4 regions of the Streptosporangium sp. NPDC049078 genome follow, and region 1 is predicted to be linked to each of the others. Evidence: riboswitches for the same ligand, from Rfam matches in the RefSeq annotation. Region 1 holds a riboswitch; each other region holds the start of a gene.

Region 1 (3,201 bases):
CGGCCACGCTCGACGGCCAGGTCCGAGGAGGTCCGGTAGGCGGCGAGCGCGATCTCCTCGGAGATCCGGGTGGACAGCTCCAGCGCGCGCGGCGAGTCGAACGGCAGCCGCAGCGCGAACAGCACGTCGGCCAGGCCCATCAGGCCGAGCCCGATCGGACGCCACCGCCGGTTGGCCGCCTCCGCCTCGGGAGTCGGGTAGAAACCCAGGTCGATGGTCCGGTCGAGGAACCGCACCGCGGTACGGACCGTCGCGCGCAGCCGCGCCCAGTCGATCCCGCCCTCGAGGTCCCCTGACAGGTGGGCGGCGAGGTTGATCGAGCCGAGGTTGCAGACGGCGGTCTCGGCGTCGCCGGTGACCTCCAGGATCTCGGTGCAGAGGTTCGACAGGTGGATGACGTTCTCGGGCCTCGCCGTCTGGTTGGAGGTACGGTTCGCCGCGTCCTTGAAGGTCATCCAGCCGTTGCCGGTCTGGGCGAGCGTGCGCATCATCCGCCCGTACAGGGTGCGGGCGGGGATCCGCCGGGTGAAGCGGCCCTCGGCCTCGGCCACCCGGTAGGCGTCGTCGAACGCGGCGCCGTACAGGTCGGTGAGGTGCGGGACCTCCTTGGGGTCGAACAGCGACCAGAGGCCGTCGGCCTCGACCCGGCGCATGAACTCGTCGGGGATCCAGTTGGCCAGGTTCAGGTTGTGCGTGCGGCGGGCCTCCTCGCCGGTGTTGTCGCGCAGTTCCAGGAACTCCTCGACGTCGGCGTGCCAGGGCTCCAGGTAGACGCAGGCCGCGCCCTTGCGGCGGCCTCCCTGGTTCACCGCGGCGACGCTGGAGTCGAGCGTGCGCAGCCAGGGCACGATGCCGTTGGAGTGTCCGTTGGTGCCCCGGATCAGCGAGCCCCGCGAGCGGACCCTGGTCCAGGCGATCCCGATGCCCCCCGCGTACTTCGACAGCCGCGCGACCTGCCCGTAGCGCTCGTAGATGGACTCCAGCTCGTCGCGGGGCGAGTCGAGCAGGAAGCACGAGGAGAGCTGGGGCCTGCGCGAGCCCGAGTTGAACAGCGTGGGCGAACTGGGCAGGTAGGACAGGGTGGCCATGAGCGCGTACAGCTCGGCGGCCTCCTCGACGGTCTCGGCCAGGCCGCAGGCCACCCGCAGGAAGAAGTGCTGCGGGCGCTCCAGGACCTTGCGGGTCCTCGGGTGGCGCAGCAGGTAGCGGTCGTAGACGGTGCGCAGCCCGAAGTACTCGAACCTGGCGTCCGCCTCCGGATCGACCAGCGCGTCCAGGACCGCGGCGTGGGCGGACACGAACCTCGCGAGCCCGTCGGCGACCAGCCCCGCCTCGTGGGTCGCGGCGACGGACTCGGAGAAGGCGCGGACGCCGTGCTCGGCGGCCTCGTCGGCGATCAGCTCGGCCAGCATCGCGGCGGCGACCCTGGAGTTCTCGGGATCGGTGATCACCCGGGCGGCGGCCTCGTCGATGGCCAGCCTGCGGGCGTCCGTGGCGCTCCCGACGCTCCCGGCGCCGTCGTCGCCCGTCGCGGCCACCGCGGCGCTCCGCGCGTTCCCGGTGTTCCCGGTGTTTCCCGTGCCGCCATGGCCCGACGCGGTCACCACCGCGCCTTCGACGCCGCTGTCGCCCGTCGCGGTCGCCGCCGTGCTCCCCGTCGCGGTCTCCGCCAATGCCTGTGTCACCTGGTGCCCCTCGCTCGATCGGACTCGCCCCAGGCTCCGCCGGATGGCACGCGTCCGCGAGCGATCCCGGGCACGCCGGATCGCCTCGTTCCGCGGGCCCTCCCACGAGGCCCTGGACATTCACGTCACCGGCAGGTCTTCGGACTCACGGGCGCGACGCGCATGCCTACCGGCCGTCGCTTCCCAGGTATGGATCACCCAGTGCTCAATGACGGCTTTCGTTCCCGTTCACCGCTGCGGGGCAGTCCCGGAATCTCACCGGGTTCCCTCTTGCCTCGCCCCCTGCGGGGCGAACCAGCAACGAGCAGGATCCTACATCTAGGGGCGCCTGACGCAACTACCCCAACAGGTTGTGTCGGAGGACTTCAGTAGCCCGAGCTCGTGAAGCACACCGCGGGTGCGGGCCGTCTCGGTGGCGAGCCACTGGCGAAAGTCGTCGCCGCTGAGATAGACCCGGCTCCAGCCGTGGGCCGCACACAGGGAGCGCCAGCGTGGCGCGGCGTCGAGCCTGTCGCACAGGGCGATCGCGGCGTCCCTGTCCTCCGGGCTCATGTCCTTGGGCCCCAGCAGGCCGCACCAGTCGCTGTACTCCAGCCGGACGTCGACCTCTCTGAGCGTCGGCGCGTCGATCCCGTCGATCCTGTCGCCGGAGGAGACCGCCAGGGGCCGCATACGGCCCGCGGCGATCTCGGAGCGCAGAGCACGCGCCGATCCCAGCAGGGCCGCCACCTGGCCCGCCTGGAGCGCCTCCACGGCGTCCTCGGGGGTAAGGTATCCGGCATACTCCAGCAGCCGGGTGTCCACCCCGAGGCACTTGCCGATCATGCCGTAGAGCACGTGCTCGGAGCCCCCTTCCGACCGGCCGCCGACCGCGAGCCCCGCCGGGTTCCGGCGCAACCCCGCGGCGAAGTCCTCGAAGGTCAGCAGGCGGGAGTCGGCGGGGACGACCAGGACCGCCCAGTCGCCGACCAGGCGGGCGATGGGGGTGGCGGCGTTCACCACGGCGACGGTGTTGGCGATCTCCGCGGCCGCCACCATCGGCATCGCGGTGACGAGCAGCCTGCCCTCTCGCGCGAAGGGGCCGCCGAAGGCACCGAAGGCGCCGAACGCGTCGCGAGGGGCGGAGCCCAGGGCGCCGCCCCGCTCGACGGCCATCGCGGTGCGCGCCAGTCCCGCCTGGACCGCGACGGTCGCCAGCCTGCCCGCGATCCTGTCCCAGCCGTGGCCGTCGGCGGTCGGTTCGAGGAGGAGCAGGCGCTTCACCACCGAGCCGGCGTCGTTCGCGCCGCACCCCGCGGCGAGCAGCACCCCCGCCGCCAGCGCGAAAAACCCCCTACGGCGCATAAGCGCCCCTTCCCCCAAGAACCCCCCATACCACAGGTTAGTACTCCATCACTATCTGTGACGAGACGGGGGGAGGGAAAGGGCGCGGGGCTCACTCCACCGTGACGCTCTTGGCCAGGTTCCTGGGCTTGTCGACGTCGCGGCCCAGGGCCACCGCCGCGTGGTAGGCGAA
Region 2 (3,201 bases), on a different contig from region 1:
GAGGTGGCCAGCCGGAACGCCCCGACCGCCCAGGCCAGATAGACCTCCTGGTCGTCCTTTCGGAGCGGCAGGAGCTCGCGCAGCGCCGGCTCGTCCACCTGGATGATCCCGATCCCGGCGGCCTCCAGATCCGTGATCTCGTCCCGGAGCGCGAGGGCCACCTGGCGGGCGGTCTGCGCCAAGGGCTGGTCGTCGCGGACGAACGACCAGGCCAGCATCGTCACCGGCCCGGTGAGCATGCCCTTGACCGGCCTGGACGTGAGCGACTGGGCGTAGGAGGCCCACTCCACCGTCATCGGCTCGGGGCGTGAGACGTCGCCGTGCAGGATCGGCGGGCGCACGCAGCGGGAACCGTACGACTGGACCCAGCCGTGGTCGGTGGCGGCGTAGCCGTCGAGTCGCTCGGCGAAGTACTGGACCATGTCGTTGCGCTCGGGCTCGCCGTGGACGAGCACGTCCAGGCCGAGCTCCTCCTGAAGCGTGATCACGCGGGCGATCTCGGTGCGCATCGCCTCGACGTAGGCGTTCTCGTCGATCCGTCCCGCCTTACGGTCCGCGCGGGCCTTGCGGATCTCCGCGGTCTGCGGGAACGAGCCGATCGTCGTCGTGGCCAGCTCGGGCAGTCCCAGTTTGGCCCGCTGCGCCGCGAACCGGACCGCCCGATCGGCCCGCCGCGCGTCACCAAGAGCCTCCAGCCGGGCCCGGACGTCGGGATCGGCCGGTACGACAGGGGGTTTCACGGCCGACGGGTTCTCGGAGCGCAGGTCGGCGGCGAGACCGACCAGCTCGGCGACCTTCTGCCGGGCGAACGCCAGCCGCGCCCGGACCGCCGGGTCCAGCGCCGCCTCACTGTCGAGGTCGATCGGGACGTGCAGCAGTGAACAGGAACTGCTCAGCTCCACCGTGTCGGCGAACCCGAGCAGGACCGCATACGTCGACTTCACCCGCGCCGGGTCGGCGCGCCACACGTTCCTGCCGTCGACCACCCCGGCGACCAAGGTCTTGCGGGCCAGCCCGCCGACCGAGGCCACCGCCTCCAGGTTGCCGGGTCCGGCGACGAAGTCGAGCCCGATCGCCTCGACCTCGGTGGAAGCGATCGTCCGCAGCGCCTGCGCACCGACGGCGCCGAAGTACGTGGCGAGCAGGATCTTCGGACGGCTGGGCAGGCCGCCAAGCCGCCGGTAGGCCCGCCCGAGCGCGTCGATCTCCCGGGCCCCGAGGTCGCGGGCCAGGACAGGCTCGTCGAACTGCACCCATTGCGCGCCCGCGCCCGCCAGCCGTTCCAGCAACTCGGCGTAGGTCTCCACCAGGGAGTCCAGCAGGTCGAGCGGGGTGAATCCCTCAGGTGAGTTCGGCGCGGCCTTGGCCAGCAGGAGATAGGTGAGCGGGCCGACGAGCACGGGCCGCGTCTCGATCCCCAGATTCCTGGCCTCCAGATACTCGGCCACGGGCTTGGCGGCCGAGCCTCCGGCGAGCTGGAACCGGGTGTCCAACGCCATCTCGGGGACGATGTAGTGGTAGTTGGTGTCAAACCATTTGGTCATCTCCAGGGGCGGAAGCTCGGCAGTGCCTCGCGCCATCGCGAAGTACCGGTCGAGCCCGGTGAGGTCGCGGTAACGCGTCGGCACGGCGTCGATCATGACCGTGGTGTCGAGCACCTGGTCGTAGAACGAGAACGTGTTCGACGGGATCGCATCAAGGCCCGCGTCACGCAGCTCGGTCCAGACCGAGCCGCGCAGCGACGCGGCGGTCGCCTCCAGCTCGTCGGCGCCGATCGTGCCGGCCCAGAAATCCTCGGTGGCGAATTTGAGCTCCCGATGCGCGCCGATGCGCGGGTAGCCCAAAACGGTCGTCCTCATGGCAACTTCCCTCGTCTCGCCAGTATGCGGCCAGGCAGGAGAGAGAAACGCAACGCGGAGCAGGCCCCCGGCGAGCGCGTCCCAGGCCCTCCCACGAGGCCGCGGACCACCGCGCGCCGAGCGGCACGCGGGCGGAGGCAGGTCTTCGGACTCGCGGGCACCATGCCTGAGGCATGACCTACTGGCCGTCGCTTCCCAGGCACGCGCCCAGTGCTTGTGACGGCGGTCGTTCCTGCTTACCGCTGCGGGGCAGTCCCGGATTCACACCGGGTTCCCTCTTACGACGCCCACCCCCGAAGGAGACGGGCGAACCATCCACACCGGAGAGCTTAACGGCCCGGCCACCGTTCGGGCCCAGTCGTGTGCGCGTCGGTGGCTCACTACGGGCGAACGGCGACCGATTCGGCGGAGAGCGTGACCTCGATGGTGATGTGCGGATTGTCCACTTGCGGGAGCTGAAGCCCACGCTTGAACTCCTCCGCATCGTCCGGCATCATCTTCGGCTGAACTGTGACCTTGACGTGGCCGGTCTCGTCATCTGGGTGCGTCGTCATCGTGGCCACCTCAGGACGGGATTGGAGCCAGGACACGACCGTGTCCTGGGCCTCCCGAAGCTCCGCGGCCGAGAATCCCTTGCCGCCGATCAGGGTGACCTCCACGGGGAGGGTCCTGGCCAACTCGATCGCGCGAGTCGGAATGGGCCCCTTGAAGCCGACGCGCAGCCCTCGCTGGTCGTCGACGTACCTGACGCCGGAGATCTCGTCGGGAAACTCCGTATTAAGTTTGTCGATCACCTGACTGTTGGACGACTGCGAACCGAAGCGGTCGATGGCCTCCTCGTAGGAGATGCCCTCCGATCTGGCGATGGTCCCAAGGTCGACCAACTCGGCGTAGGGAATGCCGTCGATCGTCACGCCCGGGTCGGTCACCGCGGGGTCGTAACCCTCGAAGTCCGTCGGCTTGGGCGACGAGGTAGCAGCCACCCGGGTCGCGTACCGCTTGACGACCTCCTCCAAAGGCCGACCCGACGACGCTGCCTCTCGCTTGAGCCGCTCCAGGGTGGGCCGATGCGCTTTGGGCTGATCGGCCCGCGGCAACACGATCGTCTCGCTTCCGGCCACAGTGAGTGCCGGACCGGCACCGGACTGGCCGCAGGCGCACAACGACGCAAGCACCGCAATGGTCAAAAGCAATTTCTTCACACCTAAGGGACGCTCCGCCGCCCTGAAGGGTTCATCCAGCCGCTCCCGGTGCGGCGAAGTCCGTTCGTCAAATAACTTGGGTCTCTTGGCGCACTCCGGAAGGCACGGTCCGGCGCCGTTACGCGGGCGGAGGACGGTTG
Region 3 (3,201 bases), on a different contig from region 1:
GCGGTGATCTGGGACAAGGCGGGCGAACGGGTGATGCACGACGCGGCGGTTCGCGCCTCGGCGATGCCGGCCAACGCCCCGATCCAGCTCTACAAGAACAACACCGACAACAAGGGCGCCTCCTACGGCTGCCATGAGAACTACCTCATGCGCCGGGCCACCTCGTTCGCCGACATCGTCAGGCACCTGACGCCGTTCTTCGTCTCCCGGCAGGTCGTCACCGGCGCGGGCAAGGTCGGCATCGGTCAGGACTCACGGGGCGAGGGCTTCCAGATCAGCCAGCGGGCCGACTTCTTCGAGGTCGAGGTGGGGCTGGAGACGACGCTCAAGCGGCCGATCATCAACACCCGGGACGAACCCCACGCCGACCCGGAGAAATACCGTCGCCTGCACGTCATCATCGGTGACGCCAACATGTCGGAGATCTCGACCTACCTGAAGCTGGGGTCCACCGCGCTCGTCCTGGCGATGATCGAGGACGGCTACTTCACCCGAGACCTCGCCGTGGACAACCCCGTCCAGGCCCTGCGCGCGGTCTCACACGACCCCACGCTCAAGTACGAGATCTCCATGCGCGACGGCCGCAAGCTGACGGCGGTGCAGCTCCAGATGGAATACCTGGAGCTCGCGCGCAAGTATGCCGAGGAGCGCAGCGCCAACGGCCTGGACGAGCCCACCAAGGACATCCTGGAGCGCTGGGAGTCGGTCCTCACCCGCCTGGCGGAGGATCCGATGCAGCTGTCCGGCGAGCTCGACTGGGTGGCCAAGCTGGAGCTTCTGGAGGGATACCGGACCCGTGACGGCCTTCCCTGGTCGCATCCGCGTCTGCAGCTCGTCGATCTCCAGTACTCCGACATCCGTCCCGACCGAGGACTCTACAACCGGCTGGTCGCCCGGGGCCGCATGCAGCGCCTGGTCACCGAGGAGGAGGTGCAGAGGGCCATCGAGGTGCCGCCCAACGACACCCGGGCCTACTTCCGAGGCCGCTGCCTGAGCCAGTACAGCGAGTCGGTGGCCGCGGCCTCCTGGGACTCGGTCATCTTCGACATCCCCGGCCGTGAGTCGCTGCAGCGCGTCCCCACCCTTGAGCCGCTGCGCGGCACCAAGGCCCACGTGGGAGAGCTGTTCGACCGCTGCCGTACCGCCGCTGAGCTGGTGACGGCGCTCACCGGCGAGCAGTGACGTCCTGAGCGGGGCCTGAGAAGGGCCTGAGAGGGGGAGGCGGCCCGGCCGGGCCACCTCCCCCTCTTCGCGCCTACCGGATCCCGTCAAACCGGACACCTGGATTGACGGGGGACGGAGAATCGGGATACGTTCCGGGTGCTTTGTGGCGGTGCGAGGGAAATCCGGTGAAATTCCGGTGCGGTCGCGCCACTGTAATCCGGCCCGCGAGGGCCGGGAGCCAGGTCACACTCGGCCGCCACCGACCTACGAAAAGGGACGCGTCAATCCCGGAGGAGGTGGCCGTGAGCCAGATCTCGGCACCGCACACCCAGCCCATCCCATGGCACTCGCTCACCCGCTGGCTGCTCGCCGTACCGGCGCTGCTGCTTCTCGCCTATCTGGTCACCTTCGACCAGGGGGCGATCTCCCAGGCGGGAAACTACCTGCACGAACTCATGCACGACGGGCGTCACCTGCTCGGCGTACCGTGCCACTGAGCCGCAGGTGATCTCCAAACTCATCGTCCGGGGCCTCGTCGCCGGACTGCTCGCAGGGCTGCTCGCGGCCGTCTTCGCCTACACCGTCGGCGAACCACGCATCGACCAGGCCATCGCGCTCGAGGAGGCGGCCGCGGCCGCCTCCTCGGCCGAACCACACGACGACACCGGGACCGCCGCCCACTCCCACGGTGAGGAGGAGGCCCTCGTCAGCAGGGACGGGCAGCGTTTCGGGCTCTTCCTCGCCCTCGGCCTGTACGGCCTGGCGATCGGGGGCCTGTTCTCCCTCGTCTACGCGGCCGTACGCGGCCGGGCGGGACCTCGCTCGGAACCGGTGCTCGCGGTCACGCTCGCCGCCGCCGCGTTCACCTCCGTCGTCCTCATCCCTTTCATGAAATATCCCGCCAACCCACCGGCGGTCGGTGACCCGGAGACGATCGACCAGCGCACCGTGCTCTATCTGGTCGCCGTGGCCATCGGGATCCTCGCCGTCGCCGCCGGCACCGCCGCCCACCGCTACGCCTCGCGGAGTGAACCGTGGGTGCGCTGGCTGTCGGCGGGCGCCGCCTTCCTGGTCCCCGTCGTCGCGGCCTGGATCCTCCTGCCGGAGATCTCGGAGGTGCCCCAGGGCTTCCCCGCCGATCTCCTGTGGGACTTCCGGATCGCCTCGATAGGAACCCAGGCGGTCTTCTGGGCCGGTGTCGGCGCGCTCTTCGCCTTCGCCGCCCGCAGGCGCGGCCCGGTGTGACGACCCCCTCGGGGGTCACCCGCCTGCTCCTGGTCTGCCACGCCTCCACCTCGGCGACGGCGCGGGCCGCGTTCCCCGTCGACGAACCACTCGACGAACGCGGCCTGCGCCGGGCCGAGAGGATGGCGCGGCACCTCGGCTGGGCAGACCCCGGTTCAGCGGCCTGCCCGGCCGAGCTGCGCTGCGTCCAGACGGCGGCGGCGCTCGGCCTGCGGGCGGAGCACGACCCGCTGCTCGCCGACTGCGACCACGGCCGCTGGAGTGGCATGACGCTCGGCGAGGTCGAGGCCGCGGAGCCCGAGGCGCTCGCCTCCTGGCTCGGCGATCCGGGCGCGGCGCCGCACGGCGGGGAGTCGATCACCGCGCTCCTCGCCAGGGTTTCCGGCTGGCTCGCCGTCCGTACTCCCGGCAGGGCCGTCGCGATCACCCATCCGGCGGTCATCCGTGCCGCGGTCGTCCACGTCCTTGGCGCCCCCGCCCGCTCCTTCTGGCGCGTCGACGTCGCGCCGCTGGCCCGGGTGGCACTCACCGGGCGCGGCGGGCGCTGGCGGCTCAGCCACCTCCCCTGACGGCGCGACCACCCGACCACGTGAATGCGAAGGAGATCCCAAGGTGCGCAACCCCCGCTATCCCTTCACCGCGATCGTGGGGCTGGAGGACCTGAAACTCGCGCTGATCCTCAACGCGGTCTCCCCCCGCGTCGGGGGAGTACTGGTCAGAGGGGAGAAGGGCACCGCCAAGTCCACGATCGTGCGGGCGCTGGCCGCTCTCCTGCCGCCTGTCGAGGTGGTG
Region 4 (3,201 bases), on a different contig from region 1:
GTGAGCGGTCCACGAACAGCTCGCCGGGCGCCGGGCCCCAGTGCTCCTCCATCCGGGCGCGCAGGTCCGCGGGGAGGGTGGCGTACCACTCGGCGTACCGGCTCGCCGCGATGCGCACCGGGTTTCCCGCGAGCTGTTCCTCGGTGAGCCAGTCCTGGTCCTGCCCGCCCGCGGCGATCAGCGCGTGAATGAGCGCGTCGCCGTCCTGCCCGCTCACCCCGGGCAGCTCGTCCTCGGCGCCGATGTCGTAACCGCGCTCGCGGAGCGCGGCCAGCAGCCGCACCAGGCTGGCCGGGGTGTCCAGGCCGACGGCGTTGCCGATGCGCGCGTGCTTGGTGGGATAGGCCGACAGCATCAGCACCAGCCGCCGCTCGGCGGGCGGGATGTGCCGCAGCGCGGCGTGGCGCACCGCGATGCCCGCCACCCGCGAGGCCCGCTCGGGGTCGGCCACGTAGACGGTGAGCCCATCCTCGTCGATCTCCTTGAAGGAGAACGGCACCGTGATGATCCGTCCGTCGAACTCGGGGATCGCGACCTGGGTGGCGGCGTCCAGCGGGGACAGGCCGTCGTCGTTCTCCTCCCAGGAGGCCCGGCTGCTCGTCAGGCACAACCCCTGCAGGATCGGCACGTCCAGCTCGGCGAGCGCGCCGACGTCCCATGCCTCGTCGTCCCCGCCCGCCGACGCGGTCGCCGGACGGGTGCCGCCCGCGGCGAGCACGGTCACCACCAGGGCGTCCACCGTGCGCAGGACCTCCAGCAGGCCGGGTTCCGCGGTGCGCAGCGAGGCGCAGTACACCGGCAGCGCCCGCGCGCCCGCGTCCTCGATCGCCGAGCAGAGCACTTCGACGAAGGCGGTGTTCCCCGCCACGTGGTGGGCCCGGTAGTAGAGCACCCCGACGACGGGTCCGTCCTGGCCGCGCGTCTCGCGCGCGAGCGTTCCCCAGGTGGGGGTGGGCTCGGGCGCGGCGAACCCGTGGCCGGTGAGCAGCAGCGTGTCGGACAGGAAGTGATGCAGCTCGGTCAGGTTGGCCGGGCCGCCGTGGGCGAGGTAGGCGTGCGCCTCGGCGCAGACCCCGCCGGGCACGGTGGACAGCTCCATCAGCTCGGCGTCCGGCGCCTGCTCGCCGCCGAGGACGACGACGGGCCGGGGTCCGGCGAGCAGCGCGTCCAGCCCCTCCTCCCAGGCGCGGCGCCCGCCGAGCAGGCGGACCACGACCAGGTCGGCGCCCTCCAGCAGCGGCGGGAGGTCGGCGGCGGTGAGTCTGGCGGGGTTGCCGAGCCGGTAGTCCGCGCCGCTCGCGCGGGCGCTCAGCAGGTCGGTGTCGGAGGTCGAGAGCAGCAGGATCACGCGCCACACCCCGGCAGAGGAGTGGCGGTACGGCCCGCGGGAGCCGCGATGCGGCGGGAGAGCGGCGACGTCGCGGTGTGACGCGGGAGCGGCGGTGTCACACCGTGATGTGGCGACCGCGATGCCGCGTCGTGATGGGAAGACCACGATGCCGCGGTGTGGCGGGGGAACGGCGATGTCGCGGTGTGGCGGGGGAACGGCGAAAAGCGCACGGAGCTTCCTCCCTCGGGGTCCTCGCCCCGGGTCGTCGTCGGCCACGACGGCTGGAGTCTCCTGGCTCCCGGATCGGTGCTCACCCCGGCCTTCCCGTCCTTCGTCGGACAGTGGCCCGGGTGGGGTTCGCTCCCCGGTTACAGTGGCGGGACCGCGCCGGATTCACACCGGCTTCCTCCCTTGCCGTCGCCATCGATGACACTACGGCAGTCCGGGTCATTGCAAGAAACTGGCATTAACATCCTCTGAGTGTCCATTGCCGACTTTTCCGGACGATCGCGACTCGACGCGTGCCCCGGGGCCCTCCAGGTCCACCCCGCCGCGGACGGCGGCCTGGCCCGCGTCCGCGTACCCGGAGGTCGTCTCACCCCCTCCCAGCTGCGCGAACTCGCCGACGCCGCCACGGCGTACGGCAACGGCGTCATCGAGCTCACCTCCCGGGCGAACGTCCAGGTGCGCGGTCTCGGGCCGGAGAATCCAGAAAGCGGTCCGGAAAACGGATTCGCCGCGCGGATGGCGAAAGCGGGCCTGCTGCCCTCGGCGACACACGAGCGCATCCGCAACATCCTCGCCTCCCCGCTGACCGGAGTGGACGGACCGGCCGAACCAAACGAACCCGGCAGACCGGCTGGATCGGCCGAACCAAACAAATTCGGCAGACCGAACAGACCAGCCGGACCCGCCGAACCAGGCGGAATCGACGAACCAAGCGGACCGAGCGGCGGGGATGCTCCGAACGGCACGAAAACGAACGGCCGTGGGATCGCCGACATCACCCCTCTGATCGGCGAACTGGATCGACGGCTGTGTGCCCGCCCGGCCCTCGCCGCCCTGCCGGGACGGTTCATGTTCGCCCTCGACGACGGACGGGGAGACGTGGCCGGCCTGGGCGCGGACGCCACGATCCTGCCCACGGCACCGGACGAGGCCGCGCTGCTCCTCGCCGGAACCGACACCGGCCTGCGCGTACCGCTCGACGAAGCCGTGACCGTCCTGCTCGCCACCGCCGAGGCGTTCCTCGACGAACTGGCCACCCGGGACGTCACCGCCTGGCGGATCGCCGAACTTCCCGACGGGCCCTCCCGGATCGCCACCCGGATGCGAACCGCTCTCGGACTCCCCGACACGCCCCCCTTCGAACCGGTGAGACCGCACGTCGTGACCTCCGGGCCGGTCGGCGTCATCGAGGGCACGGGCCGGCGAGGGAACCGAACCGGCGTCACCGGAGAGACAGGTCCCGGAAAAGCCGCAGGCCACGGAGACAGGGACACGGACGGTCCAGGAAACGAGGGCACGCGGGTGGCGCTCGGGGTGGCGATCCCCCTGGGGCGGCTGACCTCCGCGCAGGCACTGCTGCTCGCCGACGCCGCCTCGGGCGGGGAGATCCGGCTCACGCCATGGCGCGGTGTGGTCCTGCCCGGCCTGGACCGCGCCGAGGTCACGGGCACGGCCGCCCGTCTGGAGGCCGCCGGGCTGGTCGTCGACCCCGCCTCCCCCTGGATCGGTGTGACGGCCTGCACCGGCCGCCCCGGTTGCGCCAAATCCCTCGCCGACGTCCAGGCCGACGCCGCCACCGCCACCGCCACCGCCACCGCCACCGCCACCGCCACCGGCATGATTTCGCCGTCCAGAAGCGAACT

The links. Region 1 has a riboswitch for cobalamin ahead of AB0B90_RS10470 (ribonucleoside-diphosphate reductase subunit alpha). Riboswitches for the same ligand answer to the same signal wherever they lie in the genome.
Region 2: another riboswitch for cobalamin. It lies ahead of metE (5-methyltetrahydropteroyltriglutamate--homocysteine S-methyltransferase); the one in region 1 lies ahead of AB0B90_RS10470 (ribonucleoside-diphosphate reductase subunit alpha).
Region 3: another riboswitch for cobalamin. It lies ahead of AB0B90_RS13700 (CbtB-domain containing protein); the one in region 1 lies ahead of AB0B90_RS10470 (ribonucleoside-diphosphate reductase subunit alpha).
Region 4: another riboswitch for cobalamin. It lies ahead of cobN (cobaltochelatase subunit CobN); the one in region 1 lies ahead of AB0B90_RS10470 (ribonucleoside-diphosphate reductase subunit alpha).

What each region holds. Positions count from the first base shown of each region.
Region 1 is NZ_JBEZEL010000005.1:297,400-300,600, reverse strand. It holds gene AB0B90_RS10470 (ribonucleoside-diphosphate reductase subunit alpha) at 1-1,685, opposite strand, end outside; cobalamin riboswitch at 1,798-1,999, opposite strand; gene AB0B90_RS10465 (tripartite tricarboxylate transporter substrate-binding protein) at 2,004-3,029, opposite strand; gene glmS (glutamine--fructose-6-phosphate transaminase (isomerizing)) at 3,121-3,201, opposite strand, start outside.
Region 2 is NZ_JBEZEL010000010.1:216,497-219,697, forward strand. It holds gene metE (5-methyltetrahydropteroyltriglutamate--homocysteine S-methyltransferase) at 1-1,859, opposite strand, end outside; cobalamin riboswitch at 1,978-2,169, opposite strand; gene AB0B90_RS19030 (hypothetical protein) at 2,240-3,061, opposite strand.
Region 3 is NZ_JBEZEL010000007.1:165,298-168,498, reverse strand. It holds gene dop (depupylase/deamidase Dop) at 1-1,182, shown strand, start outside; cobalamin riboswitch at 1,302-1,432, shown strand; gene AB0B90_RS13700 (CbtB-domain containing protein) at 1,467-1,661, shown strand; gene AB0B90_RS13695 (CbtA family protein) at 1,669-2,409, shown strand; gene AB0B90_RS13690 (histidine phosphatase family protein) at 2,406-2,978, shown strand; gene AB0B90_RS13685 (VWA domain-containing protein) at 3,022-3,201, shown strand, end outside.
Region 4 is NZ_JBEZEL010000004.1:129,020-132,220, forward strand. It holds gene cobN (cobaltochelatase subunit CobN) at 1-1,357, opposite strand, end outside; cobalamin riboswitch at 1,594-1,789, opposite strand; gene AB0B90_RS07720 (precorrin-3B synthase) at 1,811-3,201, shown strand, end outside.